DNA from 2 places in the Amycolatopsis sp. cmx-8-4 genome. Region 1 is predicted to be linked to the other one. Evidence: riboswitches for the same ligand, from Rfam matches in the RefSeq annotation. Region 1 holds a riboswitch; the other holds the start of a gene.

What was found. A riboswitch is a leader RNA that binds a small molecule or an ion and turns the genes downstream of it on or off. The one in region 1 is predicted to bind thiamine pyrophosphate.
Region 2: linked by a shared signal. The riboswitch ahead of ACLJQZ_RS15045 (thiamine ABC transporter substrate-binding protein) and the one ahead of thiC (phosphomethylpyrimidine synthase ThiC) in region 1 are both predicted to bind thiamine pyrophosphate.

The regions. Positions count from the first base shown of each region.
Region 1 covers NZ_JAEBDZ010000001.1:462,907-477,442, reverse strand. Annotated here, with positions in the region: gene ACLJQZ_RS02350 (TetR/AcrR family transcriptional regulator) at 1-572, opposite strand, end outside; gene ACLJQZ_RS02345 (nitroreductase family protein) at 588-1,211, shown strand; gene ACLJQZ_RS02340 (AAA family ATPase) at 1,217-3,484, shown strand; gene ACLJQZ_RS02335 (LytR C-terminal domain-containing protein) at 3,592-4,218, opposite strand; gene ACLJQZ_RS02330 (DUF3263 domain-containing protein) at 4,215-4,523, opposite strand; gene ACLJQZ_RS02325 (peptide deformylase) at 4,679-5,257, shown strand; gene ACLJQZ_RS02320 (glycoside hydrolase family 15 protein) at 5,362-7,527, opposite strand; gene ACLJQZ_RS02315 (S1C family serine protease) at 7,734-8,645, shown strand; TPP riboswitch at 8,696-8,820, shown strand; gene thiC (phosphomethylpyrimidine synthase ThiC) at 8,814-10,463, shown strand; gene thiD (bifunctional hydroxymethylpyrimidine kinase/phosphomethylpyrimidine kinase) at 10,460-11,260, shown strand; gene ACLJQZ_RS02300 (hypothetical protein) at 11,385-11,720, shown strand; gene ACLJQZ_RS02295 (alkaline phosphatase family protein) at 11,740-13,251, opposite strand; gene ACLJQZ_RS02290 (winged helix-turn-helix transcriptional regulator) at 13,344-13,739, opposite strand; gene ACLJQZ_RS02285 (NADP-dependent oxidoreductase) at 13,831-14,536, shown strand, end outside.
Region 2 covers NZ_JAEBDZ010000006.1:225,122-239,657, forward strand. Annotated here, with positions in the region: gene ACLJQZ_RS15030 (DUF1330 domain-containing protein) at 1-17, shown strand, start outside; gene ACLJQZ_RS15035 (winged helix-turn-helix transcriptional regulator) at 28-393, shown strand; gene ACLJQZ_RS15040 (4a-hydroxytetrahydrobiopterin dehydratase) at 804-1,088, opposite strand; TPP riboswitch at 1,121-1,230, shown strand; gene ACLJQZ_RS15045 (thiamine ABC transporter substrate-binding protein) at 1,252-2,301, shown strand; gene ACLJQZ_RS15050 (ABC transporter permease) at 2,379-3,941, shown strand; gene ACLJQZ_RS15055 (ABC transporter ATP-binding protein) at 3,941-4,948, shown strand; gene ACLJQZ_RS15060 (ABC transporter permease) at 5,010-5,888, opposite strand; gene ACLJQZ_RS15065 (ABC transporter ATP-binding protein) at 5,885-6,859, opposite strand; gene ACLJQZ_RS15070 (LolA family protein) at 6,856-7,947, opposite strand; gene ACLJQZ_RS15075 (response regulator transcription factor) at 8,092-8,808, shown strand; gene ACLJQZ_RS15080 (HAMP domain-containing sensor histidine kinase) at 8,808-10,118, shown strand; gene ACLJQZ_RS15085 (NUDIX domain-containing protein) at 10,410-10,799, shown strand; gene trpS (tryptophan--tRNA ligase) at 10,858-11,823, opposite strand; gene ACLJQZ_RS15095 (YciI family protein) at 11,997-12,296, shown strand; gene ACLJQZ_RS15100 (hypothetical protein) at 12,309-12,461, opposite strand; gene typA (translational GTPase TypA) at 12,655-14,536, shown strand, end outside.

The DNA.
Region 1 (14,536 bases):
CAGTCGCCGGACTCCAGCGCGGGCAGGACCCGGTGCAGGCTCGGCAGCTCCGACGGCGTCGCCATCCGACGGAAGTACGCGCCCACCGGTTCCGCCCGTACTGCGGAGGTCCCGGCGCCGGTGCCGGCCGCACCCGTCAGGACCGAGCCGAACAGCATCCCCAGCAACGACCGGTACGCCCGGGCCGTGGCTTCCTCCGACAGGCCCGCGTCGAGCAGCGCGTGCAGCAGCGCGTCGATCACCTTCAACGCCCCCGCCGACCGCGGGTTCGCGTCCTGCGCCGCCAGCGCCCGGACGACGACCGGGTGCCGCGCGAAGCTCGCGTACAACCCGTCGGCCAGCAGCCGGACCCGCGACTCCCACGGCAACGCCGGATCCGGCACGTCCACTTCCTCGAAGACCCGCGCGGTGAGCCCGTCGAGCAGATCGCCCTTGTTCGAGACGTGGTTGTAGAGCGACATCGCCTCGACGCCCACCGCGGCCGCGACCTTGCGCATCGACAGCGCCGCCAGCCCCTGCTCGTCGGCCAGCCGCAGCGCCGCGTCAAGTACTTTCCCACGGTTCAGACCCACACTTACAGTGTAAGTATGGACGCCGAAACCGTGCTCACCACCACCCGATCCGTGCGCCGCAAGCTCGACCTCGACCGCGACGTGCCCCAGGACGTCCTCGACGGCTGCTTGGAGATCGCTCAGCAGGCCCCCGCCGCGGGCAGCATGGCCGCGCAGTTCCGCTGGCTGCTCGTGCGGGACGCGAAAACCAAGGCCGAGATCGCCGCGTACACCCGCGAAACCGCCGAGACGGCGTGGGCGAAGTACGGCCACCTCGTCGAGGAACGCGCCCTCACGTCGGCGCGGCACCTCGTCCGGAACCTCGAACGGGTGCCCGTGCTGGCGATCCCCTGCATGATCGGCCGCCCGCCGGCCGACGCGTTCACGCAGTCCGCGTACTTCGGCTCGGCCTACCCGGCGATCTGGAGCTTCCAGCTGGCGCTGCGCGCCCGCGGCCTCGGCAGCTCGATCTGCGGCTACCACCTGCAGGACCACGAAGCCGACGTCGCCGCCCTGCTCGGCATCCCGGACGGCGTCACACAGATCAGCCTGCTCGCCGTCGCGTACACGACCCAGCGCGACTTCCGCCCGGCGGCGCGACCGGCGGTCCGGGACATCACCTACTTCGACGCGTGGGAGCGCTCCGCATCGCTAGGGTGAACGGCGTGAGCCACCCCCAGATCACGCTGACCGTCCGGCACACGCCGTCCGCGCTGGACACCCGCCGCGGCGTCGTCCGGCTGCACCCCGAAGTCCTCGACGCGCTGGGCCTGCGGGCCTGGGACGCGGTGCACCTGACCGGCGCCCGCGTCAGCGCCGCGCTCGCGGCGCCCGCCGACGAGACCGGCGTGCCGGGGGTGCTGCTCACCGACGACGTCACGATGTCGAACCTCGGCGTCACCGAAGGCGCCGAGGTCGTCGTCGCGCCCGCCGACGTGTCGGCCGCGCGGACGGTGACGGTCGCGGGGTCGCGGCTGGCCAGCGCGTCGGTCAGCCCGCACGTGCTGCGGCTGGCGCTGATCGGCAAGGTCCTGACCATCGGCGACGCGGTTTCGCTGCTGCCGCAGGACCTCGCGCCGCAGCCGGGGTCGGACCCGGCCGGCCTGCGCGGCCAGCTGTCACGCGCCATCGGCGCGACCTGGACGAACGAGCTGCTGACCGTCACGGCGACCGAGCCCGCGGGCACTGTCGCGGTTGGACCGTCCACTGTGGTCGTCTGGCGTGACGGCGCCCGGCCCGCCGCCGAACCCGCCGCGCCGCGGACGGCGACCGCGCTCGTCCGCACCACCGCCGTCACCGCGGCTGAGGAGTGGATCGACGCCGAAATCGTCGAAGACGAGGTCGAGGCCGAGGAGCTCACCGAGCCGGCCGTGGCGGTGGCCGACCTGATCGGCGGCGAAGCGGCCGCGCGCAAGCTGTCCGAGTGGTTCGACCTGGCCTTCCACCGGCCCGAGCTGCTCGCGAAGCTGGGCGCGCCGGCCCACCTCGGCGTGCTGCTGTCCGGGCCGGAGGGCGTCGGCAAGGCGACGCTCGTGCGGTCGGTGGCGCAGGCCGAGAACGTCAAGGTCGTGCCGGTGGCCGCGCCCAACCTCGCGGTGCTGGACCCGAACGTCGCGGTGGCGCGGCTGCGCGAGGCGATCCGCGCCGCGTCCGGCCCGACCGTGCTGCTGATCACCGACGTCGACGCGCTGCTGCCCGCGACCACGCCGCCGCCGGTGGCCACGGTCGTGCTGGAGGAGCTGCGCGCGGCCCTGCGCCGCGACCGCCTCGCCGTGGTCGCGACGACGGCCCGCGCCGAGTCGGCCGACCCGCGGCTGCGGGCCGCGGACCTGCTGGACCGCGAGCTGGGCCTGGCCCTGCCGGACGCGAAGACCCGCCGTGAGCTGCTGAACGTCCTGCTCCGCGACGTCCCGCTGGAGCCGGGCATCGACTGCGGCGCGCTCGCCGAGCGGACGCCGGGGTTCGTCGCGGCGGACCTCATCGCGCTGCGGCGGGACGCGGCACTGCGAGCCGCGCTGCGCCAGCGGGAAGAGGACGAGCCGCGCGTCTCGCAGCAGGACCTGGTGGACGCGCTGGCGACCGTCCGGCCGGTCTCGATGTCCACTTCGGACAACCTGGCCACCGGCGGGCTGACGCTGGACGACGTCGGGAACATGGTCGACGTCAAGCAGTCCCTCACCGAGGCCGTGCTGTGGCCGCTGCGGTACCCGGACTCCTTCGCCCGGCTCGGCGTCGACCCGCCGCGCGGCGTGCTGCTCTACGGGCCGCCCGGTGGCGGCAAGACGTTCCTGGTGCGGGCGCTGGCCGGCACCGGCGCGCTCAACGTGTTCGCCGTCAAGGGCGCCGAGCTGATGGACAAGTGGGTCGGCGAGTCGGAGCGCGCGGTGCGGGAGCTGTTCCGCCGCGCCGCCGAGGCCGCGCCGTCGCTGATCTTCCTGGACGAGATCGACGCGCTGGCCCCGCGCCGCGGCCAGTCGTCGGACTCCGGCGTCGCCGACCGCGTGGTCGCGGCGCTGCTGACCGAGCTCGACGGCGTCGAGCCGATGCGCGAGGTCGTCGTGCTCGGCGCGACGAACCGGCCCGAGCTGGTCGACCCGGCGCTGCTGCGGCCGGGCCGGCTGGAGCGCCGCGTCTACGTGCCGCCGCCGGACGCCGAGGCCCGCACGGCGATCCTGACCGCGACCTCGAAGAACACCCCGCTGGCTTCCGATGTGGACCTGGCCGCGGTGGCGTCCACTCTGGACGGTTACTCGGCGGCCGACTGCGCGGCGCTGATCCGCGAAGCGGCGCTGACGGCGATGCGCGAGTCGCTGGAAGCCCACGAAGTCACCGCGGCCCACCTCGAAACGGCCCGCAAGACGGTCCGGCCGAGCCTGGACCCGGGCCAGCTCGCGGCCCTGGAGGCCTACGCCCACGCCCAGGCCGGGGACTGAAGCCGGAACTCGCGTGATCCGGCCCGGATCCCACGTGATCGGGGCCGGAACTCGTGAGTTCCGGCCCCGATCACGCGAGTTACGTGCTCAAGCACGCGAGTTACGGGTCAGCTGCCCTTGTGGCCTGACTCGTATTCCTTCGTCACGATGATGATCACGCCCGGGCTGGCGCTCTCGATCCCGGGGAAGCGGGGCTCGGCCTTGATCTGGAACTCCTGCGCGAGCTGCTTCGCCGCGGCTTCCTCGTCGGTGCCCGGGCGGTAGAACGCCGTGGTCACCGGGATCGTGCCCTGCGAGTAGTTGCCGACCTCGTTGACGGTCCAGCCGTCACCGCGGAAGTCGCTCGCGGCCCGCTCGGCGAGGTCCTTGATCAGGGAGTTGTTGAAGACCCGGACGGTCACCCACTTGTTGCCCGTCTGCTGGTCGCCGGGCTGACCCGGCTGCCCGGACGTCGGCTGCCCCGGTGTGGGCTGGCCGGGCGTCGGCGACGACGGCGTGGGTGACGTCGGAGGGGTCGTGGACGACGGCGGCGGTGTCGACGGCGAGGTCGGCGGCGACGTCCCGCCCGGCGGCGTGCCGGGCTGGGTGCTGGGCGTACCGCTCGGCCCGGCTTCGTTCGAACCGCCACCACTCAACGCGGAGATCCCGCCGATCACGGCGGCGACGATCGCCACGCCGATCAGCACGACGCCCGCGGCCTTCATCGGCCGGGACATTCCCGAAAACACGCTCATTTCAGCTCGATCCCCAGTCGCCTGGCCCCACGCTTGCGCTGGCGGGCGGCGCGCGTCTTGCGCAGCCGCTTCACCAGCATCGGGTCGGCCTCGATCGCCTCCGGCTTCTCCAGCAGCTTGTTCAGCAGCTGGTAGTAGCGCGTGCTGGAGACTTCGAAGCGCTCACGGATGGCGTTCTCCTTCGCACCGGCATGTCGCCACCACTGGCGCTCGAAAGCGAGGATCTCGACCTCGCGTTCGGTCAGGCCGGGTACGGGCTTCGGCGGCGACGGCTGCGGCTCAGCCATCGACTCCGCGGCGTCCATCCGAGTCCCTCTCAATCGGGCGACATGGTGATCCAGACCTACCTCTTCCGCGGGCGTCATTCAACCACGGATCAGCACGCCGACGTGGGCATCGACATCGGCGCGTCACGGTCTGATGCAGGTCTACCAGAAGGGTCCGACTAAACTGCCCGCTCGTGACCGTCCACGCCATCCGGATCGCCGGCGACCCCGTGCTGCACCACCCGACTCGGGAGATCACCGAGTTCGACGAGAAGCTGCGCGTCCTCACCGACGACATGTTCGAGACGATGTACGAAGCCGAGGGCGTCGGCCTGGCGGCCAACCAGATCGGCCTCGACCTGCGGGTGTTCGTCTACGACTGCCCGGACGACGAGGGCGTGCGCCACAAGGGCGTCGTCGTCAACCCGAAGCTCGAGACGTCGGCGATCCCGGAGACCATGCCGGACCCGGACGACGACTGGGAGGGCTGCCTCTCGGCGCCCGGCGAGTCGTACCCGACGGGCCGCGCGTCGTGGGCGAAGGTGACCGGCTCCGACATCGAAGGCAACCCGATCGAGGTCGAGGGCACCGGTTACTTCGCGCGCTGCCTGCAGCACGAGACCGACCACCTCGACGGCTACCTCTACCTCGACCGGCTCGTCGGGCGCCACGCCCGCGCCGCGAAGAAGATGCTGAAGTCCAACAAGTGGGGCGTCCCGGGCCTGTCGTGGCTGCCGCCACGCACCCCGGAAGACGACGGCGCCGTCATCTGACCCCGGCCCCGAGCGCCCCAATGTGGCGTTGGGTGCGTCCAACGCACCCAATGTGGCGTTCGGTGCGTCCAACGCACCCAACGCCACATTGGGGCGTTTGAGACTCAGCAGCCGAGGAAGTGGCAGCGGACCACGCGGGGCGTTTCGAGCACAGAGCCCGCCTTGACGTCCTGGGCCAGGCGGACGTACTGCGCGTGCGTCCAGGCCAGCGGCGTCGCCGAGGTGTTCGGCGTGCCGGCCGGGAACCCCGTCTGGCCCGACGGCGGGTTCTCGTCCCACACCTGCTCCGGCATGGTCTCCGCCGAGCTGCTCACCCGGCCGAGGTCACGCAGCCGCCGCGCGGCCGAAGACGGCTGGCCCAGCGTCAGTTCGTACTCACCGCGTTCGCCGGCCAGCAGCGGCCACAGCCGGCCGAACGTCGTGCGGCTCTCGGCCGGGAACGTGTAGTCCCACGGTGAGCCGTCCGCCTGCTCGCCGTAGCCGTCCTTCGTGTAGCGGTGCCAGAACTGACCGGTCGGCGTGGTGAACGAGATCTCCTTGTCGGTGACGCGCACGCTGTTGCGGATCACCGGGTCGTCGGCGCGGTAGATGCCGAGGCGCACCAGGTCGAGGAACCCGGCGTCGGTGACCGCGCGCTGGTCCATCGTCACGCTCGAGTTGCCGAGGTTGTACGTCGTCCCGGCGTTGGCGTTGCCGTCCTTGGTGAGCCGCACGAAGTACGGGTCCTTCGAAAGCGGCCCGTTCGTGGTGATCGTCTGCTTCGGCAGGTCGGCCTTGAACTTGTCCGCCGCGGCCAGGTACCTCTTGGCGTCGGCGGCCGCGCCGTTGTGCGACGCGATGTCCGCGGCGCACACCAGCCCGGCGATCACCGAGGCGATGGTCGACGGGGACCAGCCGTCCTGCTCCTCCCAGCGTTCCTGCTGCGTCCACGGCGCCGCCTGGCCGTCAGGACCCTTGTAGGACAACAGGAAATCGGCGGCCTTGCGCACGCCCGGCCAGACGTCGTTGCGGCCGAGCTGCTGGGCGAGCACGATCGGGAAAGCGGTTTCGTCGAGCTGGACCGACGTCCAGTACGGCACCCCGTCGACCCGGCTGTTCTGCGGCATGTGGCCGTCGGCCTGCTGCTGCGTGCCGAACATGTAGGTCACCGCGCGGCTGGCGGCCGCCGTGTCGCCGCCGGCGGCCAGGCCGGTCGCGATCTGGTAGAGGTCGCGCGGCCAGACCAGGTGGTAGGTGCCGGACGGCGACCACTCCGGGTCGTTGTTCCCGAACCGCCACGGCATGCTCGGCGACGCGATGAACGCGCCCGGGTGGTGCTTGTCCTCGCTCGCGGCCAGCGTCAGCATCGACGCTTTGTAGAGGTCGCGCTCGCTGTCGGTCTTCAGCGACGACGGCGGTTTGCTCACCCCGCGCAGGTACTGCTCCCAGCCGCGGTCGTAGGCGCGGGTGATGACGCCGAACCCGCGTCGCTGCGACGCCTGCGCGTTGCCGAGCGCGTCGGCCGCATTCGCGCCCATGCCGAGCGCGAGGGTGACGTGCCGGGTGCGCACGCCGTCGGCCGCGGTCTGCCCGGTGAGCACGACGTTGCCGTTGCCGGCGGTGTCGTAGGTCGCGAGCTTGAACGTCTTCGCGAGCTGGGTGCCGCCGTCGGACACGCCCGCGTAGCCGACGCTCGTGCGCGTGAAGCCGGGCTTCGCGGTGAGGGCGGCGGCGTTGGTGGCGTCCGCCGCGGTGAGCGCGTCCCCCTTGCGGGCGGCCGAGTCGTCGGAGCCGTCGTTGGTCAGGTCCGGGTCGGCGACCGCGTAGAGCTGGTACGGCCGGCCGGTGAGCGACTGGAAGTCGACGTCGACCAGCACGGTCGTCGCGGCCGGGTCGGTGACGTAGGTCTTGCGCAGCCGCCACCGGTGCTGGTCGTCGGTGATGGTCTGCTCGTAGGTCAGGCTGTCGTCGTCGGTCCGCCGGACCTGCTGCGACTTGGCCGTGTTGTCGGCGACGGCGAAGCTGCGGCCGTCGGTGACGACGAAGTTCATCGAGCGGACGCTGGGCGTGGACAGGTCCGGGTAGTAGACCTCGGACAGCTGCCCGCCCTGGAGCGTGAACCAGACGTTGCTGCCGCGATCGTGGGCCGTGCCGAAGCCGGTCTTGTTCGCGGGCAGCCAGCTGGGATGGGCGCCGGGTGCGCCGGGAGCCGTCCCCTGGGCCGCCGCGGTCGCCGGTATGAGTCCGGTGACCAGCAGCCCGGCGAGTGCCGGAACCATGAGTTTGCGCATATCAACCCCACAGTGATGTCGCTTCTGCACCGTTACAGAAGCGACAGGCAGTGTCTCGCCGATTCTTCACGGGCGCATGGTCCGAACCGGTGAACCACTGACCGTCACTGGTCCGGTCACGCCGCCGGTTCACCAGCAGCGAACGGACTTCCGGCCGTTCGCGGCGCACACTTGAAGTACCTGCAACGGTGTAATCGAGGTACTCCATGGACGAGGCGATGGACGCCTACTCGCGCGCGGTCAGCACGGTCGCCAAGACCGTCACCCCGCACGTCGCCGGGGTTCAGCTCGGGCGCGGCAGCGGCTCCGCGGTCGTCTTCGCCGACGACGGCTACCTGCTGACCAACGCCCACGTCGTCGACGGCGAACGCCACGGCGTCGCGACCTTCGCCGACGGCAGCGAAGCCCGCTTCGACGTCGTCGGCGCCGATCCGCTGTCCGATCTCGCCGTGCTGCGGGCGCGGGACGAGACGCCGTCCGCCGCCGTGCTCGGGGACGCCGACCACCTCGTCGTCGGGCAGCTCGTGGTGGCGATCGGCAGTCCGCTCGGGTTCTCCGGGTCGGTGACCGCCGGCGTCGTCAGCGCGCTCGGCCGGGCGCTCCCGGTGCGGCACGGGCGCGCCGGCCGGGTGATCGAGGACGTCATCCAGACCGACGCCGCGCTCAACCCGGGCAACTCCGGCGGCGCGCTCGCCGACTCCGCCTGCCGCGTCGTCGGGATCAACACCGCCGTCGCGGGCGTCGGGCTCGGGCTCGCCGTGCCGATCAACTCGACGACGCGCCGGATCATCGACACGCTCGTCGTCGAAGGCCGGGTGCGGCGGGCGTACCTCGGCGTCGTCGGCGTGCCCGCGCCGCTGCCCGACGACGTCGCCGAGCGCACCGGCCAGGAAGCCGGGCTGCGCGTGCGGGAAGTCGTCTCCGGCGGGCCCGCCGAACGCGCCGGGCTGCGAACGGGTGATCTCGTGCTGACCGTCGGGCGCGCCCGGGTGTCGGACGCGCAGGGCATCCAGCGGCAGCTGTTCGCCGAAGTGATCGGCACCGCACTGCCGATCACCGTGCTGCGCAACGGAGCCATGGTCGACGTCTACGCCACACCGGCCGAACTGGTCGGGTGAGGTGAGCGGACTTGAGTCTGGCGCCCCGGCGTGGCATGGTCGGTGGCACAACACCACAACGCGGGAGCTCGCGCCATGGCGGGCTGAGAGGGTGACTGGGGATTTGTCCCGGGTGTCACCGACCGCATGAACCTGACCGGGTAATGCCGGCGTAGGGAGTGAAAGTCGTTGACAACGCTGGAGAACTCTGCTGCCCAAAAGCGTGACGTCTCCGTCACGACCGGGCCCATCACGGGCTCACACAAGATCTACCACCAGACCGAGTCCGGACTGCGTGTTCCCGCGCGCCGGATCGACCTCTCGAACGGCGAACACTTCGACGTCTACGACACTTCGGGCCCGTACACCGACCCTGAAGCGAACATCGACGTCCACAGTGGACTGCACCGGCTGCGGGCCGGCTGGGCCGACGGCCGGGAGCACAACACGCAGCTCGGCTGGGCCAAACAAGGCGTCGTCACCAGGGAAATGGAGTACATCGCGGCTCGCGAGCGCGTCGAAGCGGAGTTCGTGCGCGCCGAGGTCGCGAGCGGCCGTGCGGTGATCCCGGTCAACCGGCGCCACCCCGAGTCCGAGCCGATGATCATCGGGAAGAACTTCCTGGTGAAGATCAACGCGAACATGGGCAACTCGGCCGTCTGGTCGTCGGTCGAGGAGGAGGTCGACAAGATGGTGTGGGCCACCCGCTGGGGCGCCGACACCATCATGGACCTCTCCACCGGCAAGCGGATCCACGAGACGCGCGAGTGGATCATCCGCAACTCGCCGGTGCCGGTCGGCACCGTGCCGATCTACCAGGCGCTGGAAAAGGTCGACGGGGAACCGGAAAAGCTGTCGTGGGAGGTCTACCGCGACACCATCGTCGAGCAGTGTGAGCAGGGCGTCGACTACGTCACGGTGCACGCCGGTGTGCTGCTGCGCTACATCCCGCTGACCGCGCGGCGCGTCACCGGCATCGTCAGCCGCGGCGGCTCGATCATGGCCGCGTGGTGCCTCGCGCACCACCAAGAGTCCTTTTTGTACACGCACTTCGAGGAACTCTGCGAGCTGTTGCGCCAGTACGACGTCACGTTCTCCCTCGGCGACGGCCTGCGCCCGGGCTCGATCGCCGACGCCAACGACCGCGCGCAGTTCGCCGAGCTGGAAACGCTCGGCGAACTGACGCACCTCGCGCGCTCGCACGACGTCCAGGTGATGATCGAGGGCCCCGGCCACGTGCCGATGCACAAGATCAAGGAGAACGTCGAGCTGGAGGAACGGCTCTGCGGCGAGGCGCCGTTCTACACCCTCGGTCCGCTCACGACGGACATCGCGCCGGCGTACGACCACATCACGTCGGCCATCGGCGCGGCGCAGATCGGCTGGTACGGCACGGCGATGCTGTGTTACGTCACGCCGAAGGAGCACCTCGGCCTGCCGAACCGCGACGACGTCAAGACCGGCGTGATCACGTACAAGATCGCCGCGCACGCCGCCGACCTGGCCAAGGGGCACCAGTACGCGCAGGAGTGGGACGACGAGCTGTCCAAGGCGCGCTTCGAGTTCCGCTGGAACGACCAGTTCAACCTGTCGCTCGACCCGGACACGGCGCGCGCGTTCCACGACGAGACCCTGCCCGCCGAGCCGGCCAAGACCGCGCACTTCTGCTCGATGTGCGGCCCGAAGTTCTGCTCGATGCGGATCACGCAGGACGTCCGCAAGTACGCCGAGGAGCATGGACTGTCCACTGTGGAGGCCATCGAAGCGGGCATGGCCTCGAAGTCGGCGGAGTTCACCGAGTCCGGCGGCCAGGTCTACCTGCCCGTGGTGCAACCGTGACTCCACCCACCGCCCTCACCATCGCCGGATCCGACTCCGGCGGTGGTGCGGGCATCCAGGCGGACCTGCGCACGTTCTTCGCTCATGGTGTCCACGGGCTCGTCGCACTGACCGCCGTAACCGTGCAGAACTCCTTGGGCGTCCAGGGTTTCACCGAGATCCCCGCCGACGTCGTGGCCGCGCAGATCAAGGCCGTGGCGACGGACATGGGCGTCAATGCGGCCAAGACGGGCATGCTGGCGACGGCGGAGATCATCCGAGCGGTGGCCAAAACCCTGGACGAGGTCGGCGGCGACACCCCGCTGGTGGTCGACCCGGTGGCGGCGTCGATGACGGGCCACGCGCTGCTGCGCGAGGACGCCCTGGAGGCGATCCGCACGGAGCTGTTCCCCCGCGCGACGCTGATCACCCCGAACCTGGACGAGGTCCGCCTGCTGACGGGCATCTCGGTGGTTTCTCCCGCATCCCAACGGGAGGCGGCCGAGGCACTACTGGCCTTCGGTTCGCAGTGGGTCCTGGTCAAGGGCGGCCACATGACGGGCAGCACCTGCGTAGACCTGCTGACCGACGGCGACTCGTTCCTGTCGTTGAGCGGCCCCCGCTACGAGACGGAGAACACCCACGGCGGCGGTGACACGTTGGCCTCGGCGATCACGTCGTCGCTGGCGAAGGGAGCCTCGGTCCCGGACGCGGTGACGGCGGGCAAGCGGTTCATCGAGCGCTGCGTCGCGGAGTCCTACCCACTGGGCGCGGGTGTGGGCCCGGTGTCGCCGTTCTGGGTGCTCGGCTCGTCGTGAGTGTTTAGGGCGGTTCTAACCGCCCTAAACACTCACGAGAGCCGCGGCAGACCCACTAACCGCGGGCGAGCACCTGCGGCAGCAGCGTCGTGAGCCCGGTCCAGTCGGACGTGATCACCGACGCGTGCTGCTGTTGAAGCCGCCGCCGGAGGTCGCCGTGACCGGGATGCTCGCCGCCGTCGCCGAACAGGGCTTGAGCCCGCTCGCGGTCGAGATCATCTGGGACGGCGACTCGCGGGGCTGGATCCCCACGCTGTGCGTCGTCGTGGCGCGTCCGGAGTACGAACTGGTCACCCTGGCCAGGTTCGCCGGTCACCTCGGCCGCACGCAGCCGACCGATGAAGAGGCGTCGGAGAAGGGCCAGTCGCTGGCGGCCGCGCTCGACGTTCCGTTCTACTTCCCGCTGCGCGACCGGCCTGACACCGACCAGCCGCACTGGTGGGACCGGCCCGGCGCGTGAACCGGCCCCACCCGTGCGCTCAGCGGGTCGTCAGGTGCGGGGCGTCGACCGCCCAGTACCAGTTGTTGCCCGCCGCGTAGAGGCGCCACGTGTAGCGGGCCGAACGAGCGCCCGCCGGGACCTGCACCGACGCCGTCGTCGGCTGGGACAGGATGTCGCCGCCCCGGTTCGCGGAAGAGGACTCCGGGCCGTACGCCAGGACCGGCTGCTCCGCGCCGCCGTCGAAGGACACCGTCAGGGCGCCGCGCTGGGTGCCGTCCTGGCGGTAGTGCGAGACGAAACCGACGTCCACTGTGGACTTACCGGTCACCGCAAGCGCCGGCGACACCAGCGAAGAGTCGAAGGTCCCCGAAGAAGACGGCGACCCCTTGTCGTCCCACTCGTCGGGGTCCGCCACCGCGAACACGCCCCGGGCGCGCACGTTCGCCTCCCGCTCCTGCCCGGGCGCGGTGCGCGTCCAGAAGTCGTCGTTCGTGAACGCCCAGCCCTGCCACTCCGTGACACCCGCGGGCATGGCCGACGCGTTGCGGACCGTCCAGCCCGACGGCGCGTCGTGCGTCCAGCCGAGCACCGACGCCGGGACGCCCGTTTCGTCCACCCGCGGCTTCAAGACCGCCGAGTCGAACGGATCCGCGGGAAGCGAGCCCAGCGCGTAGCCGTCCAGGGAAAGCGAGATTCCCAGGTGCCGCAACGCCGTCGGCGCGATGTCGACGATCTTCGGCGCCACCGCGGGCGTTCCGGCCGGCACCGCGCCGCCCGCCGCGACCACGAACGTCATGCGCTCCTCGGGGCTGTCGCCACCGTGGCCGCCGGGGCCGGTGTGGCCGTGGTCGGTCGTCAGCATGACCAGCCAGTCTTCGGTGGCGTACGAGGGTCGCGCGCTGATCGCTGCCAGCAGCCGGCCGAGGTACGCGTCGTCCGCGCGCAGGGTCGCCGCGTACTCCGGCGAGTCGGCGCCGTGCGCGTGGCCCGCCTCGTCCGTGTCTCCGAAGTAGACGAACGACGCGTCGGCCTTGTCCTGCTTCAGGTGCTTCTCGGCGTCCGCGGCGATCTGCGGGTCCGTGTTCTCGTAGCCGGCGCTGTCGCCGTCCAGGACGTACTTGCGGTCCTGACCGGTCCGCAGGATCTTGTCGCCGATCGGCTTCCAGTCGACGGCGGCGTACGTGTCGAGCGCTGGGTTCGCCGTCTCGGCGCGCGCCAGCCAGCTCGGGTAGGCGGCCAGGTTGTTGCCGGTGAACGCGTTGTCCTTGACCAGGTGCTTGTCGGGCCAGACGCCGGTGAGGATCGACGACCAGCCGGGCCCGCTGAGCGTCGGCGCCATCCCGCTGCCGTACAGCGAGCTCCGCGACGAGTACCCGCGCTGGACCAGCGCGTGCACGTTCGGCGTGTCGGCGGCGAGGAGCTTGTCGAACCGCGTGCCGTCGAGCCCGATCACCAGCACCTTGGGCGTCTTCGCCGCGCCCTCGGCTACGCCGGTGGCCAGCCCCGCGGCCGCCACCAACGCCGTGACCAGGCAGAACAGTCTCCGCATGAACCCTCCAGGAATTGGTTCGGATGAGTTACCCGGAGGTTAGGGAGTCACGAAGACGAAGAGGTGAACGCGCGGCGAAACCCGGTGAGCCATCAGCGGACCGGCTGCAGCTCCCGGCCGTCGTAGGACTCGCGGGCCGAGCGGATGCGGCCGAAGTTGGCCTGGGACCAGGCGCTCAGCGCGATCAGGTGCGCGCCGACCTCGGCGCCCATGTCCGTGAGCGCGTACTCCACCGATGGCGGTGTCGTCGGGTAGACCGTGCGCGTCAGGAAGCCGTCGCGCTCCAGCTGGCGGAGGTTCTGGGTCAGCATCTTCTGGCTGACGCCGTCGACCGCGCGGCGCAGCTCGCCGAAGCGGTGCGGGCCGCGGGCCAGCGCGCCCAGGACCAGGGCCGTCCACTTGTTGGCCAGCAGGTCCAGCACGTCACGGCACGGGCAGCTGCGGAGGTAGACGTCCCAGGGTCCGTCCTGGTCGCAGGTGGTTTCCATCGGGTACCTACTTTACGAAGAAGTGCCTTCTGGCGAAAAGTGCCTACCCGTCCGAGTATAGGAGCCGACCCCGGAAAGAAGGAGCGAACAGATGCGCATCGTGACCCAGCAGGCACTCGGCGGCCCGGAGGTGCTGACCGTCACCGAAGCACCGCGGCCGGCCCCCGGGCCCACGGAGGTCCTGGTGCGGGTGCACGCCGCCGGGATCAACCCGGTCGACTGGAAGGTGCGCGCCGGCGGCGGGTTCCTCGGCGAGCCGCCGTTCACCGTCGGCTGGGACGTCGCCGGCGTCGTCGAGGAGACCGGCTTCGGCGCCACCGGCGTCCGGCAGGGCGACGAAGTCCTCGGCATGCCCTGGTTCCCGCGCCCGGCCAACGCCTACGCGGAGTACGTCACCGCGCCCTCGCGCCACTTCGTGCGCAAGCCCGCCGGACTCTCGTTCGCCGAGGCCGCCGCGCTGCCGCTGGCCGGGCTGACCGCCTGGCAGGGCCTGGTCGACGTCGGGAACGTCCACAGCGGACAGCGGGTGTTCGTCGACGCCGCCGCGGGCGGGGTCGGGCACCTCGCCGTCCAGATCGCCAAGGCGCGCGGCGCGTACGTGCTCGGCACGGCCAGCGCGGGCAAGCACGACCTGCTGCGTGAACTCGGCGTCGACGAGCCGATCGACTACCACGACGAAGCCGCGACAGCGTCCGATGTGGACGTCTACTTCGGACTCGTCGGCGAGGAGAGCGACCTGCGCTGGCTGCCCGCGATCAAGGAAGGCGGACTGCTGATCGGCGTGCCCAGCGGCGTCG
Region 2 (14,536 bases), on a different contig from region 1:
TCGACGGCGTGGCCTAACGTCGGCTGCGTGGAGCCGCTGACCGCTGATCTCTTCGCGCCGCAATGCCCGTCGGCCGACACGCCGTTCCGGATCGGGGACAAGTGGGGCGGCATGGTCGTTGTCTGTCTGAAGGACGGGCCGCGCCGCTTCTCCGAGCTGCGCGTGCCGCTCCGGAACATCAGCCCGAAAGTGCTCACCGAGACGCTGCGGTCCCTGGAGCGCGACGGGATGATCACCCGCAAGACCTACGACGAGAACCCGCCACGCGTCGAGTACACGCTGACGGACTTGGGCCGGACCCTGTTCGAGCCCATGGACCGCTGCCGCGAGTGGGCGGAGAAGTACCTGCCGAGCCTGCGAGAAGCCCGGCAGGCCTACGACCGGGCGGACTAGCCGAGGAGGCCCATCAGCGCGATCGCGATCAGCACGACCGCGGTCGCGAGGGCGTTGATCCAGGCGCGCTGGGTGGCGGTCAGAGCGGCGGTGGCGGGGGTGCTGTTCATGGCGTTTTCCCTACGAGCGGGCCGATGCTTCCGGGGGTTCAGCGCGTTGACCATGCCGAGTGTTAGCAGCTGTGACGAAGCTCACCCGATCATGCCGCTGACCAGCGGAAACGGCACTCAGCCGTCCGAGTGGCGGTGGCTGCGGGCGGTGAACCAGAGCACCCCGCCGGCCGCGGCCACCATCGTCGCGAATGCCACTGTGCCCACTATGATCGCCTGCGTCATATCTGCCTCTCGGGTCCGAAGTCCTTTACCGAGAGACGCCGAACGCGGGCTTTCGTGCACTCAGAGTAGCCGGGATCACAATCCGTCGAGGGTCTCGTTGATCTGCTTGGCCAGCGCGAAGTCCTTCTTCGTCAGCCCACCCGCCGAATGCGTGCTGAGGTGGAAGGTCAGCGTGCGCCAGCGGATGTCGATGTCCGGGTGGTGGTCGGCGGCCTCGGCCAGCACCGCGACGCGGTCCACCACCTCGATCGCCTTCGGGAAGCTCGGCAGCTCCACCTCGCGCCGGATGACCTTGCCCGTGCGGACCCACCCGTGCAGCAGGGCTCGATCGGCCTCGTCGTCGCTCAAGATTTCCGTCATGCCTCCATCGTCCAACGTCCTGGACTAAGGTGCACGGTTGCCACGGGAGTCCGGTGAGCCGGGCTGAGAGGCGGGGTGACCCGCGACCGTTAGCACCTGATCCCGGATCATGCCGGCGAAGGGAGGGCTTTCCCTCCTCGTCCGGCGAAGTGCAGGAGGGTAGATGAAACGCAGTGCTGTTCGCGCCGCGACGGCCATCGCCGTCGTCAGCGTCGTCACAGCGGCGTGTTCGCTGTCGGACGGGTCCGGTGACGCGAAGCAGACGCCCACCGTCACCCTGGTGACGCACGACTCCTTCCTGGCGCCGCAGGAGGTGCTCGACGCCTTCCAGCAGCAGTCGGGCATCAAGATCTCCGTGCTCAAGCAGGGCGACGCCGGTTCGCTGACCAACAAGCTCGTGCTCACCAAGGCGAACCCGGTCGGCGACGTCGCGTACGGCGTCGACTCGACCTTCGCCTCGCGCGCGCTCGCCGAGGGCGTCTTCGAGCCCTACACCAGCCCGGAGGCCGACCGCGGGCCGCAGCGCTACGCCGTCGACCCGGAGCACAGGCTCTCGGCGGTCGACGTCGGCGACGTCTGCGTCAACGTCGACACGAACTACTTCACGGCCAAGGGGATCCCGGCGCCGGAGTCGTACGACGACCTGGCCGACCCGAAGTACAAGGACCTGCTGGTCGCGGAGGACCCGGCGACGGCGTCGCCCGGGCTCGCGTTCCTGCTCGGCACCGTCGCGAAGTACGGCGAGGCCGGTTGGAAGGACTACTGGACCAAGCTGAAGGCCAACGGCCTCAAGGTGGTCAGCGGCTGGGAAGAGGCCTACACGAAGGAGTTCTCGGGCTCGTCCGGCAAGGGGCCGCGGCCGATCGTCGTCTCGTACGCGTCGTCGCCGGCCGCCGAGGTGGGCGACGACGGGAAACCGCGGACGAAGGCGCTGCTCGACACCTGTTACCGGCAGGTCGAGTACGCCGGGGTGCTGGCCGGCGGCAAGCAGGAGGAGAACGCGCGCAAGGTCGTCGACTTCCTGCTTTCGCAGCAGTTCCAGGCGACCGTGGCGGCCAACATGTACGTCTACCCGGCGCGCCAGGGCGTCGATCTGCCGGCGGGCTGGGCGCAGGTCGCGCCGCTGCCGCAGAAGCCGCAGGCGCTGACCGCGGACCAGGTGCAGGCCGGGCGTGAGAAGTGGATCGGCGAATGGCGCGCGCTCGTGCAGTGACCTCCGGAGGCTCCCGAAACGCCGCGGTCTTGGCGCCGCCGCGGACCGCCCGCGGGCTCGGCCTGGCGCTGCTCGGGCTGGCCCCGATCGGTTTCCTGGTGGTGTTCTTCGCCTGGCCGGTGCTGGCGATCGTCGGCCGCGGGTTCGCCGCGGGCGGGCTCGACGTCGTGCTGGGCGACCCGCAGACGTGGCGGCTGGCGGGCTTCACGGTGGCCACCGCCGCGGGCTCGACGGTCGTCGCGGTGCTGGCCGGGCTGCCGGTGGCGTTCCTGCTTTCCCGGGTGCGGCTGCCCGGCGTCGGCCTGGCGCGGACGCTGGTGCTGGTGCCGTTCGTGCTGCCGACCGTGGTGGTCGGGCTGGCGTTCCGGGCGCTCTGGCCGGACGGCGGGGTGCTGCCGATCGTGCTGGCCAACGCGTTCTTCAACGTCGCCGTCGTCGCGCGGACCGTCGCCGGGCTCTGGGCACGGCTGGATTCGCGGACGTCCGACGCCGCGCGGGCGCTCGGCGCGTCACCGTGGCGGGCGTTCCGGTCGGTGACGCTGCCCGCGCTGGCGCCCGCGATCGCGTCCGCCGCGGCCGTGGTTTTCCTGTTCTGCGCCACCAGTTTCGGTGTCGTGCTGATCCTCGGCGGCGCCCGGTACCGGACCCTCGAGACGGAGATTTACCTCCGGACGGTCGACCTGCTCGACCTCTCCGGCGCGTCGGCGCTTTCGCTGATCCAGTTCGCCGCGGTCGTCGCGGCTCTGGTCGTCGGCGGGCTGGCGCGGCGGCGCAAGGAAGGTGCCAGGATCGGTTCCGGCGCTCCGCGACGCCCTCGCGGCGGCGAGTGGTGGGTCGTCGGCGCGGCGGGCGTCGTACTGGCCCTGCTGCTGACGCCGATCGTCGCGTTGCTCGCCGAGTCGGTGTCCACTTCGGACGGCTGGAGCCTCGCGGGGTACCGGGCGCTCGCGGGCACCGGCGAGAAGGGCGCGCTGCAGGTGTCCGGCTGGGACGCCGCGCTGAACTCGCTGAAGGTGGCCATCGACGCGACGCTGCTGGCGCTGGTCGTCGGCGTGCTCGCGTCGGTGGTGCTGGTGGCGCTGCGCCGGTCGCCGGTGCGGGCCGCGCGCGGCCTCGGCGAGACGCTCGACGCCGCGCTGATGCTGCCGCTCGGGGTGTCCGCGGTGACCGTCGGTTTCGGGTACCTCGTGACGCTCGACGCGCTGCCCGGCGACCTGCGGACGTCGCCCTACCTGGTGCCGCTCGCGCAGGCGCTGGTGATCATCCCGCTGATCGTGCGGATGGTGCTGCCGGTGCTGCGCTCGGTCGACGTCCGGCTGCGGCAGGCCGCGTCGACGCTCGGCGCGAGCCCGCTGCGGGTGTGGCGGGAGATCGACCTGCCGCTGACGCTGCGGCCGCTGGTCGCGGCGGCGGGGTTCGGGTTCGTCGTGGCACTCGGCGAGTTCGGCGCGACGAGCTTCCTGGCGCGGCCGACGTCGCCGACGCTGCCGGTCGCGATCGCGTCGCTGATGGGGCGCCCGGGGGAGCTGAACAACCAGATGGCGTACGCCGCGTGCGCGTTGCTGATGCTCGTGACGGTGCTGGCGGTCGCGCTGATCGACCGGCTCGGGGCCGCGCGCGGCCGGGTGGGAGAGTTCTGATGGCGTTGTCGGTGCGGGACCTGACCGTCCACTATGGATCGTTCGTCGCGGTGCGCGACGCCCGGCTGGACATCGCCGACGGCGAGGTCCTGGCGCTGCTCGGCCCGTCGGGCTCGGGCAAGTCGACGCTGCTGCGCGCGATCACCGGACTGGAGCCGTCGGCCCGCGGCACGGTCAGCTGGGACGGTGAGGACCTCGGCGCGGTGCCGGTGCACCGGCGCGGCTTCGGCTTGGTGTTCCAGGACGGCCAGCTGTTCGGCCACCGCGACGTCGCCGCGAACATCGCGTTCGGCCTGCGGATGCACGGCGTGCCGCGGGCCGCGTGGGCGGGGCGCGTCGCCGAGCTGCTGGAGCTGGTCGGGCTGTCCGGCTTCGAGCGGCGGCGGGTGACGGAGCTGTCGGGCGGGCAGGCGCAGCGAGTCGCGCTGGCCCGGGCGCTCGCGCCGGAGCCGCGCCTGCTGCTGCTGGACGAGCCACTGTCCGGTTTGGACGCCGGGTTGCGCGAGCAGCTGGCCATGGATCTGGCGGACCTGTTGCGGCGCAGCAAGATCACGGCGTTGCTGGTGACGCACGACCAGGAGGAGGCGTTCACCCTGGCCGACCGGGTCGCGGTGCTCGACGCCGGCGAGGTCCGCCAGGAAGGCGCGGTCCGCCGCGTGTGGCGCAACCCGCTGGACGACGACGTGGCCCGTTTCCTGGGGGTGACGTCGTTCGTAGACGGGGTTGCGACGGGTGGCGTGGTCCACACTGGGCTCGGGAACGTGCCGGTGCCGGACGTCGACGACGGCCCGGTGCGACTGGGGTTGCGCCCGCACGCGCTGCGGGTGGCCGGCTCGGGTGTCGCGGGCGAGGTGGTGGCGGCGGTCCACCGCCGCGAGCACGTGCGGCTGGTGGTCCGGCTGGCGGAGTCCACTGTGGACGCGGTCGCTCCGGCGGCGACGGACTTCCGGGCCGGGGACGCTGTGCGACTGGAGTTCGACCCGGATGGCGTCGCCCTGGTCGGCTAACGCGAGTCCGTGAATGGCACATTGAGGGACTTAGAGTCCCTCAATGTGCCATTCACGGACTTCAGCCGTCGCGAGTGGACAGTCGCGCGTAAGCCAGCGACAGCCCGATCACGATGTAACAAGCCGCCCGCAACGCCCCTTCGCCCAGCATCTGCGTGCCCATCGGGTCCTGCAGCACCTCCGCCGGTGCCAGCGACCAGTTCTGCGTCAACAAGAACGGGTGCAGCCAATCCAGCGAAGTCAGGAACCCCAGGATCGTGAACACGATGTCCGCCGCCAGCACGGATGCCACCACCAGCATCGGGTGTTCCGTCCAGCTGGAGATCGCCAGCGCCACCGCGCCGACCGCCCACAGCTGCAGCACGACCCAGCCCGCCACCAGCAGGATCCGGGCCAGCGCGCCGCCCACGGACAGCGTGGTTCCCGACAGCGTGAACAGCGAGTCCGTGCCGTTGATGATCAGGCCGGTCACCACGCCCGTGAAACACATCGCCAGCACCGAAACCACCGACACCGTCGCGACGCCGAACGCCTTGACCGCCAGCAGCCGGCCGCGGCCGACCGGGGCGATCAGCCAGCCGCGCAGGGTTCCGTGTGATGTCTCGCCCGCGATCGCGTCCGCGCCCGCCATGGCCGAGGCCAGCGGCAGGAGCAGGGTCAGCGTCATCACGATCGCCGCGATCGGCAGCACGAAGGCGTTGTTGACGGCGGACGCGAGCAGCGCTCCGCCGCCGTCGTCCGGGCCGCCGCCGGACTGCGCGTCTTCGCTCACCAGCGTCAGGCCGATGCCGATCACCACCGGGATCAGCGCCAGCAGGCCCAGCACGGCGAGCGTGCGCGGCCGCCGGAAGATCCAGCGCAGCTCCGCGGCCAGCAGCCGGGGCAGCGGCACCGAGTCGTGGCCCGTGCGGACCGCCGGTGCCTCGAGAACCGCGGTCATTCCGCACCCTCCGTCAGTCGCGCGAACAGGTCTTCCAGGCCGGTGCGCGCCCGCGTCGCCTCGTGGACCGCGACCCCCGCGCCCACCAGGACCTGCAGCACCCGCGGCGCCTCGGTCGCCGTGAGGTCGGCGCGGATCCCGTCCGGCGTCAGCCGCGCGCCGATCCGGTTCTCCCGCAGTACTTCCACGGCCTGCTCGGCGTCCGGCGTGCGGACCAGCAGGGCCGCGTTCCCGGACTCCAGCAGCTCCGCCAGCTCGCCCTGCGCGACGACGTTCCCGGCCTGCAGCACGGCGACGTGCGTGCAGGTCGCCTCCACCTCGGCCAGCAGGTGCGACGACACCAGCACGGTGACGCCCTCGGCGTGCAGCTCGGCCACGATCCTGCGGATCTCCCTGGTACCAGCAGGGTCGAGGCCGTTGGTCGGCTCGTCGAGCACGACCATCTTCCGCGGCACGAGCAACGCCGAAGCGAGGCCGAGCCGTTGCTTCATGCCGAGCGAGTAACCCTTGTACCGCCGGCGCGCGGCGACGCTCAGCCCGACGCGTTCGAGCGCGGAGTCGACCGCGAACGGGATCCCGGACGACGCCAGCCGCGGTTCGGCCGCGGCGAAGCGCAGCAGGTTGTCGCGGCCGGAGAGGAACGGGTGGAAGCCCGGCCCCTCGACCAGCGCGCCGACGTCCGGCAGCGCGTGCGCGGCGGCGTCGGGCATCTTGCGGCCGAGCAGCTCGACCTCGCCCTCGGTCGGGCGCACCAGGCCCAGCAGCATCCGGATGGTGGTCGTCTTGCCCGAGCCGTTCGGCCCGAGCATCCCGACGACCGCGCCTTCGGGGATGTCGAGGTCGACGTGGTCCACCGCGACCGTGCCGCGGTAGACCTTGCGCAGCCCCCGGGTGCGCGCGGCCAGGGGAACCGCCGGGGCGGACGTCTCCGTGGAGACGTCCGCCCCGGACTCGACAGTCGTACTGGTCACTTCTGACCCAGCGCTTCGTACAGGACCTGCTCCGGCACCGCACCGGCGGCGAACCGGCCGTCATCGGTCAGGATCGCGCTGCCCACCTTCGTGGTGATGAGGTGGCCGCTGCCCCAGGTGCCGCTGACCTTCTTGGTGAACCGGTCGAGCAGGGCCTGCGGGTCGGCGCCCCGGCCCTGACGGTCACCCTGCTGCTTCGGCGCCGCGTTCAGCGCGTCGGCCGGGATCGTGCCGGTGATGACGGTGTCCCAGCCGTCGCCGACGACCTTGGTCGCCTGCTTCGCCTGCTCGGCGAGGTCCTTGTCCTTCTGGTCCACCGTCGGCGTCTTCTCCTGCACCTTGGCGCCCTTCGGCGGGGTGAAGGTGAAGAGGTCGGCCGGCTGCTGGGTGAACTCGATCTGGCTGAACGCGACCTCGAGCGCCGGCGACGTCGTCCCGTTGCTCAGCACCGAAACCCGCAGTGGCATCCGCGTCTGCGAGTCGACGGCCACGCGGATCTCACGCAGCAGCGTGCGCTCGCTCGGCTTCGGCGTCAGGACCAGCTCGTAGGCCGGGCGGTCGGCGACGGTCGCGGTGCCGTCGACCGACACCGTGCTGCTCTCGCGGACCTTCGCCAGCAGCTCGGTGGCGGTCGCGACCGGGTCGGCCGTCTTCTCGCTGCCCGCGCCCTTCTGCTTGGCCACGTCCGCCGGGATGGTCACCTTGGTCGCGGTGTTGGTCTTGGAGCTGTAGTCCCAGACGGTCGTCCCGTCGTGGACCACGGTCTCCTGGCCGGTGCCCTGGGTGACGGCGAGCCGGCTCTTGCCCGCGCCGTCGGTGAAGATGTGCGCCGAGTCGATGTTCAGCGCGGACGCCCCCGGGATCGCGTTCCCCACCGCCGGCAGGCCGAGGTCGTTGCTGACCTTCAGCGTGCCGTCGAACGCGCCCGGCTTCGCCTGCATGACCGACTGCACCAGGTCTTCGGCGCTCACCTGCGGCAGTGCCGGCTTGTCGTCGGCGCTGGCCGGCATCGCGATGACCGCGAGCCCGCCGACACCGAGAGCGGTGCCCACGACCGCCGCGGTGATGCCCTTCGTCTTCGTCTTCATGCGTCTCTCCCTGTGTTCCCGAGCTCAAGTGTGCTCGGCTCCCGGCACCGACGCTTCCCTCTCGAGGCTGAGATACCCCTGAAGGTTCTCCCTCCGCGGCTGAGATCGTGCTGAGAGATCCCGCGGGACCTGCGCAAACCCGCCATGATGAGACTCGTGAAACCTCGGGTGCTGGTGGTCGACGACGAGCTGGGCGTGCGGAAAGCACTGCAACGCGGGCTGCGCGCGGAGGGGATGGACGTGGTCACCGCCGCGGACGGCCCCAGCGGGCTGCAGCTGGCGAGCACCGGCTCGTTCGACGTCGTGCTGCTCGACATCATGCTGCCCGGCTTGTCCGGTTACCGCGTGCTGGAGCGGCTGCGCAAGGACGGCGTCACGACGCCGGTGCTGCTCGTGTCGGCCAAGGACGGCGAGGTCGACCAGGCTGACGGCCTGGACCTGGGCGCCGACGGTTACCTCGTCAAGCCGTTCTCCTTCGTGGTGCTGGTGGCGCAGGTCCGCGCGACGCTGCGCCGCGCCGGGCCGGACGCTAGCCGCGGCACGCTGCGGCTCGGCGCGCTGGAGGTCGACCGCGGGCTGCGTCAGGTGCACTGGAACGGCGAGGAGGTCGGGCTGAGCCCCCGCGAGTTCGCGCTGCTCGAGGTGCTCGTCGGCCGCGCGGGCACGGTCGTCACCAAGGACGAGCTGCTGCGCGCGGTCTGGGGTGAGGAGCAGGCCGTGACGCGCAACCTCGTCGAGGTGTACGTCGGGTACGTGCGGCGCAAGCTCGACGCCGTCGGCGCCGGCGCGCTGCTGCGGACCGTGCGCGGGCACGGCTACCTGGCCTCCGACGCGCAGATCGACGAGGTCATCACCCCGTGATGACCTGGTGGCGCGGGCGGTCCCTGCAGGCCCGGATCACCGTGCTGGCCGCGACGATCACCCTGGGCTGCCTGCTCGGGCTGGCCGCGCTGGCCGCGGCCAAGCTCTCGCCGTTGCTCATCGACTCGGTCGACCGCGAGCTGACGGGCGCGCTCGCCCCGGCCAGCGCCGAGGTGAGCGCCGGGCGCGCGTTGCCGACCACCGCCCCGGTGACGGTCCGGGTGCTCGACATCTCGGGCACACCGGTCGACGGCGGCGCGCCGAGCGGGCTCAGCGGCGCCGACGTCGGGCTGCTCAAGGCCGGGCAACCGGTCCAGCAGGACGGCGCCCGCTACCTCGGCGCGGTCGTCAGCACGCCGGACGGGACACAACGGCTGGTCGTCGCCGGTGCGGGCCTGGTCGGGTTCTCCGCCGCCGTGCACTACGGCGGGGTGTGGCTGGTGGTCGTCGCGTCGGTCGGCGCGCTGGTCGCGGGCCTGGCGACGTGGCTGGTGGTGCGCCTGGCGCTGCGCCCGGTGGCGCGGATGCGCGGCACGGTGCGGGCGCTGCCGCCGGGCGCGCGGCTGCCGCTGCCGGACTCACACGACGAACTGCGCGCGCTGGCGGAGGAGTTCAACGCGCTGCTGGAGCGCCAGGAGCAGGCGAGCGAACGGCTGCGGCGGTTCACCGGCGACGCGGCGCACGAGCTGCGGTCGCCGGTCGCGTCGATCCGCGTCCAGGCCGAGGTCGCCGTCACCAACCCCGATCCGGAGCTGTCGCAGGAGACGCTGGGCGACATCTTGACGGAGGCCGAGCGGCTCTCGTCCCTGCTCGACGGCCTGTTGTCGCTGGCCCGTTCGGACGCGGGGGAGGTGCCGCCCGCGGAGCCGGTCGAGCTGGTCAGCGAGGTCCGCGCGGCGGTCGGCCGGCTTCCGGCGGGCGCGCCGGAGACGCGGGTGAGCAACGCGGTCGCGCAGGCCTGGGCGTGGGCGGCGCACGGCGAGATCGAGCTGGTGCTGGACAACCTGCTGCGCAACGCGTGCCGCTACGCGCGCGGGGAGATCGTGGTGTCGGTGCTGGCGTCACGCTCGTCGGTGCGGGTCGTGGTCGACGACGACGGCCCGGGCATCGCGCCGGAGCACCGCGAGAAGGTCTTCGACCGGTTCTACCGGGTGTCCGACGACCGGGCCCGCATCACCGGCGGCACCGGGCTGGGGCTGGCGATGGTCGCGGAGACGGTCCGCCGTCGTGGCGGGCGAGTCCAGGTGGGCGAGTCCCCGGACGGGGGCGCGAGGTTCCAGGTCACCTGGCGTGCGGCGCCGGTCTCGTGAGTGGTAATTCGGGTTAGAACCCTCATTGCCACTCACGACCGATGCGCGCGGCTGGTGGGGGGCGCGCCTAGAGGGGAGACGGCTCGCGTTCTCGGAGGGTCGGCTTGCGTGCCCCGACGGTCGGCTCATGTGCCCAGGGGGTCGGCTCGCGTGCCCAGGGGGTCGGCTCGCGTGTCTGGAGGGTCGGCTCGCGTGTCTGGAGGGTCGGCTCGTGTGTTTGGAGGGTCGACACGTGGCTGGAGGGTCGGCAGGCTCGGCCCGGGTCCGGGCTTCCGGGTAGATTCCGGGGCTGTGAACGGTGTGATCGTGGGTGCCGCCCTGGTGCGCGACGGGAAGTTGCTGGCCCAGCAGCGGGCCTGGCCGCCCGGGCACGCGGGGCAGTGGGAGCTGCCCGGCGGGCGCGTCGAAGACGGTGAGTCCGACGCCTTCGCCCTGGCTCGCGAGTGCAGCGAGGAGCTGGACGTCGTGGTCGAGGTCGGGGAGCGGGTCGGGCCGGAGATTCCGCTGCCCGGGGACAAGGTCCTGCGGATCTACGCGGCTTCGCTGGTCTCGCCGGGCGACGAGCCGCGCGCGGTCGAACACCTGGCCGTGCGGTGGCTCGGCCCGGACGACCTCGACGACGTCGACTGGCTGCCCGCCGACCGCATCCTGCTCCCGGCCTTCCGCGCCCTGCTCTCCTGAAAGCCGTGAAGGACTCCTTCCCGGCTCTTAAAGCCGGTAAGGAGTCCTTCACGGCTCTTCAACTCGCGCCGATCATCCGCAACGCCGCCGAGAGGCGGTGCGAGCCGCGCTCGGCGGCCCGGGCCGCGCCCGCCTTGCGGATCCGGTCCAGCTCCGCGACGTCGCCGAGCAGCGTCGACGCGCGTTCGCGCAGTGGCCGTAGCTCCTCGATGACGGCGTCGGCGACGGCGTCCTTGACCTGGCCGTACGACGAGAACTTCTCGGCCAGGTCGGCCGGTGAGCCGCCTTGGCAGGCCGCGAGGATCTCCAGCAGGTTCGCCATGCCCGGCCGGGTGTCCGGCGCGTGCACCGGCACCGAGCCGCCGTCGGTGACCGCGCGGCGGATCTTGCGGCGGATCTGGTCGGGCTCGTCCAGCACGAACACCACGCCGGCGACGTCACGGGTCGACTTCGACATCTTGCGCGTCGGGTCGGTGAGGTCCTTCACCCGCGCCCCGGCGGGCGGGAGCACGGCCTCGGGCACGGTGAACACGTCGCCGTAGGTGCCGTTGAACCGCTTGGCCAGCGTCCGGGCCAGCTCGACGTGCTGGCGCTGGTCCTCGCCGACCGGCACCTCGTTCGCGCCCTGCAGCAGGATGTCGGCGGCCATCAGCACCGGGTAGGTGAGCAGCGACAGCCGCACCCCGGCCTGGCCCTCGGACTTCTCCTTGAACTGGATCATCCTGGCCGCCTCGCCGTAGTTGCAGGTGCACTCCAGGACCCAGGTCAGCGCCCCGAGGTCGCGGGCGAGGTCGGACTGGACGAACACCCGCTCGGGGTCGATGCCGGCGGCGATGAGGACGGCGAGCTGCTCACCCGCCAGGGATCGGAGTTTGGCGGGGTTGTGCGACGTCGTCATGCCGTGCAGGTCGGCGACGAAGTAGAGGTCGTCGCCGCCGCCCTCGGCGGCCCAGCGGCGGACGGCCCCGAGGTGGTTGCCGAGGTGGACGTGACCGGACGGGGTGATCCCGGACAGCTTGCTCATCGTGGGTCCTTTTCGACGGGGACCACCCCGGCGAAGGCACGAAAAAGGCCGCCCGTCCGGGGCGGCCGCTGCTGGTTTCAGCGCAGGGTCAGTGGGCCGCCGATGGCGGCCACCACTGGGACGTCTGCGCATGCATGTGGTGACTATAACCGAGCGGGTCTACCGTTGTAACCATGTTCGTCGTCGTGCTGACCTACACCGCCCCGATCGAAGAAGTCGACCTGGCGCTGCCGGATCACGTGGCGTGGCTGGAGGCGCAGTACGAGCGCGGGCTCTTCCTCGCCTCCGGGGCGCGGAAGCCGCGCGTCGGCGGCGTGATCATCACGCGCCCGATGTCCCAGGGGAAGCTGGACGCGATCCTGGCGAGCGACCCCTTCGCGGTGCGCCACCTCGCGAAGTACGAGGTCATCCCGTTCTCGCCGACCAAGACCGCGCCGGAGCTGCGGGACCTCAACGAAGCGATCACGCGCTGAGTCCCCGGAAAGCTAGGCCGCCAGGTCGAGCTTCGCCTTCTTGAGCGCGAGCACCGGGCACTTCTTGCACCGCGGCTTGGACCGGCAGCACTTCTTCTTGACCTTGCCGGCTTTCATCAGCTTGCGCACGACCTTGCGGGGGTCGTCCGGCGGCTTCTTGCCCACGCTCGAGCTCCTCGGATCGACGTCGCTGTCCGGCCCTCCAGATTAGGAGAGCCTAACCGATCTTGGGGCGTGGGGCTCCTCACAATGGGGGTGCAGGTATCCTTGGTGAGGTCCGCGTGTGACCAGAGCCGGTCACAGGATGCCTGACGGGCTTACGCGGCCACCCACACCTTTGAAGTTCAGGAGTCTTCGCGTGCCCGCAGCCAGCGCTACCGTCGAAACCGGCCGGCCGACCGGTAAGACCCGGCCCGACCTGCGCAACGTCGCGATCGTCGCCCACGTCGACCACGGCAAGACCACTCTGGTCGACGCCATGCTCCGGCAGTCGGGCGCTTTCGCCGAGCGCGCCGAGCTCGTCGACCGCGTGATGGACTCCGGTGAGCTCGAGCGCGAAAAGGGCATCACCATCCTGGCGAAGAACACCTCGATCCACCGCCAGACGCCCGAGGGCTCGGTGACGATCAACGTCATCGACACCCCCGGCCACGCCGACTTCGGCGGTGAGGTCGAGCGCGGCCTGGCGATGGTCGACGGCGTCGTCCTGCTGGTCGACGCCAGCGAGGGCCCGCTCCCGCAGACCCGCTTCGTGCTCCGCAAGACCCTCGAGGCCAAGCTGCCGGTGATCCTGCTGGTCAACAAGGTCGACCGGCCGGACGCGCGGATCGCCGAGGTCGTCGAAGAGACCCACGACCTGCTGCTGGACCTGGCCGGCGACATCGAGGACGCCGACCTCGACGCCATCCTCGACCTCCCGGTCGTCTACGCCTCCGCGCGTGCCGGCAAGGCGAGCCTCGCGCAGCCCGAAGACGGCGGCATGCCCGACAGCGAGAACCTCGACCCGCTGTTCGACACCCTGCTCCGCCACGTCCCGCCGCCCGCGGCGGACCTGGACGCGCCGCTGCAGGCCCTGGTCACGAACCTCGACGCGTCGAACTTCCTCGGCCGCATCGCGCTCATCCGCATCCACGCCGGCCGGCTCCGCAAGGGCCAGACCGTGGCCTGGATGCGCGAAGACGGCACCGTGCAGAACGTCCGGATCTCCGAGCTGCTCGTCACCGAGGCGCTCACCCGCGTCCCCGCGACCGAGGCCAGCGCGGGCGAGCTGGTCGCCATCGCCGGCATCCCCGAGATCACCATCGGCGACACCCTCGCCGACTCCGAGACGCCGGTGGCGCTGCCCCGGATCACCGTCGACGAGCCCGCCATCTCGATGACCATCGGCGTCAACACCTCGCCGCTGGCCGGGCGCAACGGCGGCGACAAGGTCACCGCGCGGCTGGTCAAGGCCCGCCTCGACGTCGAGCTGATCGGCAACGTCTCGATCCGCGTGCTGCCGACCGAGCGCCCCGACACCTGGGAGGTCCAGGGCCGTGGCGAGCTGGCGCTGGCCATCCTCGTCGAGCAGATGCGCCGTGAAGGCTTCGAGCTGACCGTCGGCAAGCCGCAGGTGGTCCTGCGCACGATCGACGGCAAGCTGCACGAGCCGTTCGAGCGCCTCTACATCGACTCGCCGGAAGAGCACCTCGGCTCGATCACCCAGCTCCTGGCGTCCCGCAAGGGCCGCATGGAGGACATGAGCGGCAACGGCACCGGCCGGATCAAGCTGGTCTACGTGCTCCCGTCGCGCGGCCTGATCAGCTTCCGCACCGACTTCCTCACCGAGACCCGCGGCACCGGCATCGCGAACCACGTGTTCGAGGGCTACTTCCCGTGGGCGGGCGAGATCCGCACCCGGCACAGCGGCTCCCTGGTCGCCGACCGGACCGGCCCGGTCACCGCGTACGCGATGATCCAGCTGGCCGACCGCGGCTCGTTCTTCGTGGAGCCGGGCGCCGACGTCTACGAGGGCATGGTCGTGGGCGAGAACCCGCGCTTCGAGGACCTCGACATCAACATCACCAAGGAGAAGAAGCTGACGAACATGCGTCAGTCCTCCGCCGACGTGATGGAGACGCTGGCCCGGCCGCGCAAGATGGGCCTGGAAGAGGCCCTGGAGTTCTGCTCGGTCGACGAGTGCGTCGAGGTGGCCCCGGAGGTCGTCCGCGTCCGCAAGGTCACGCTGGACATCAACACCC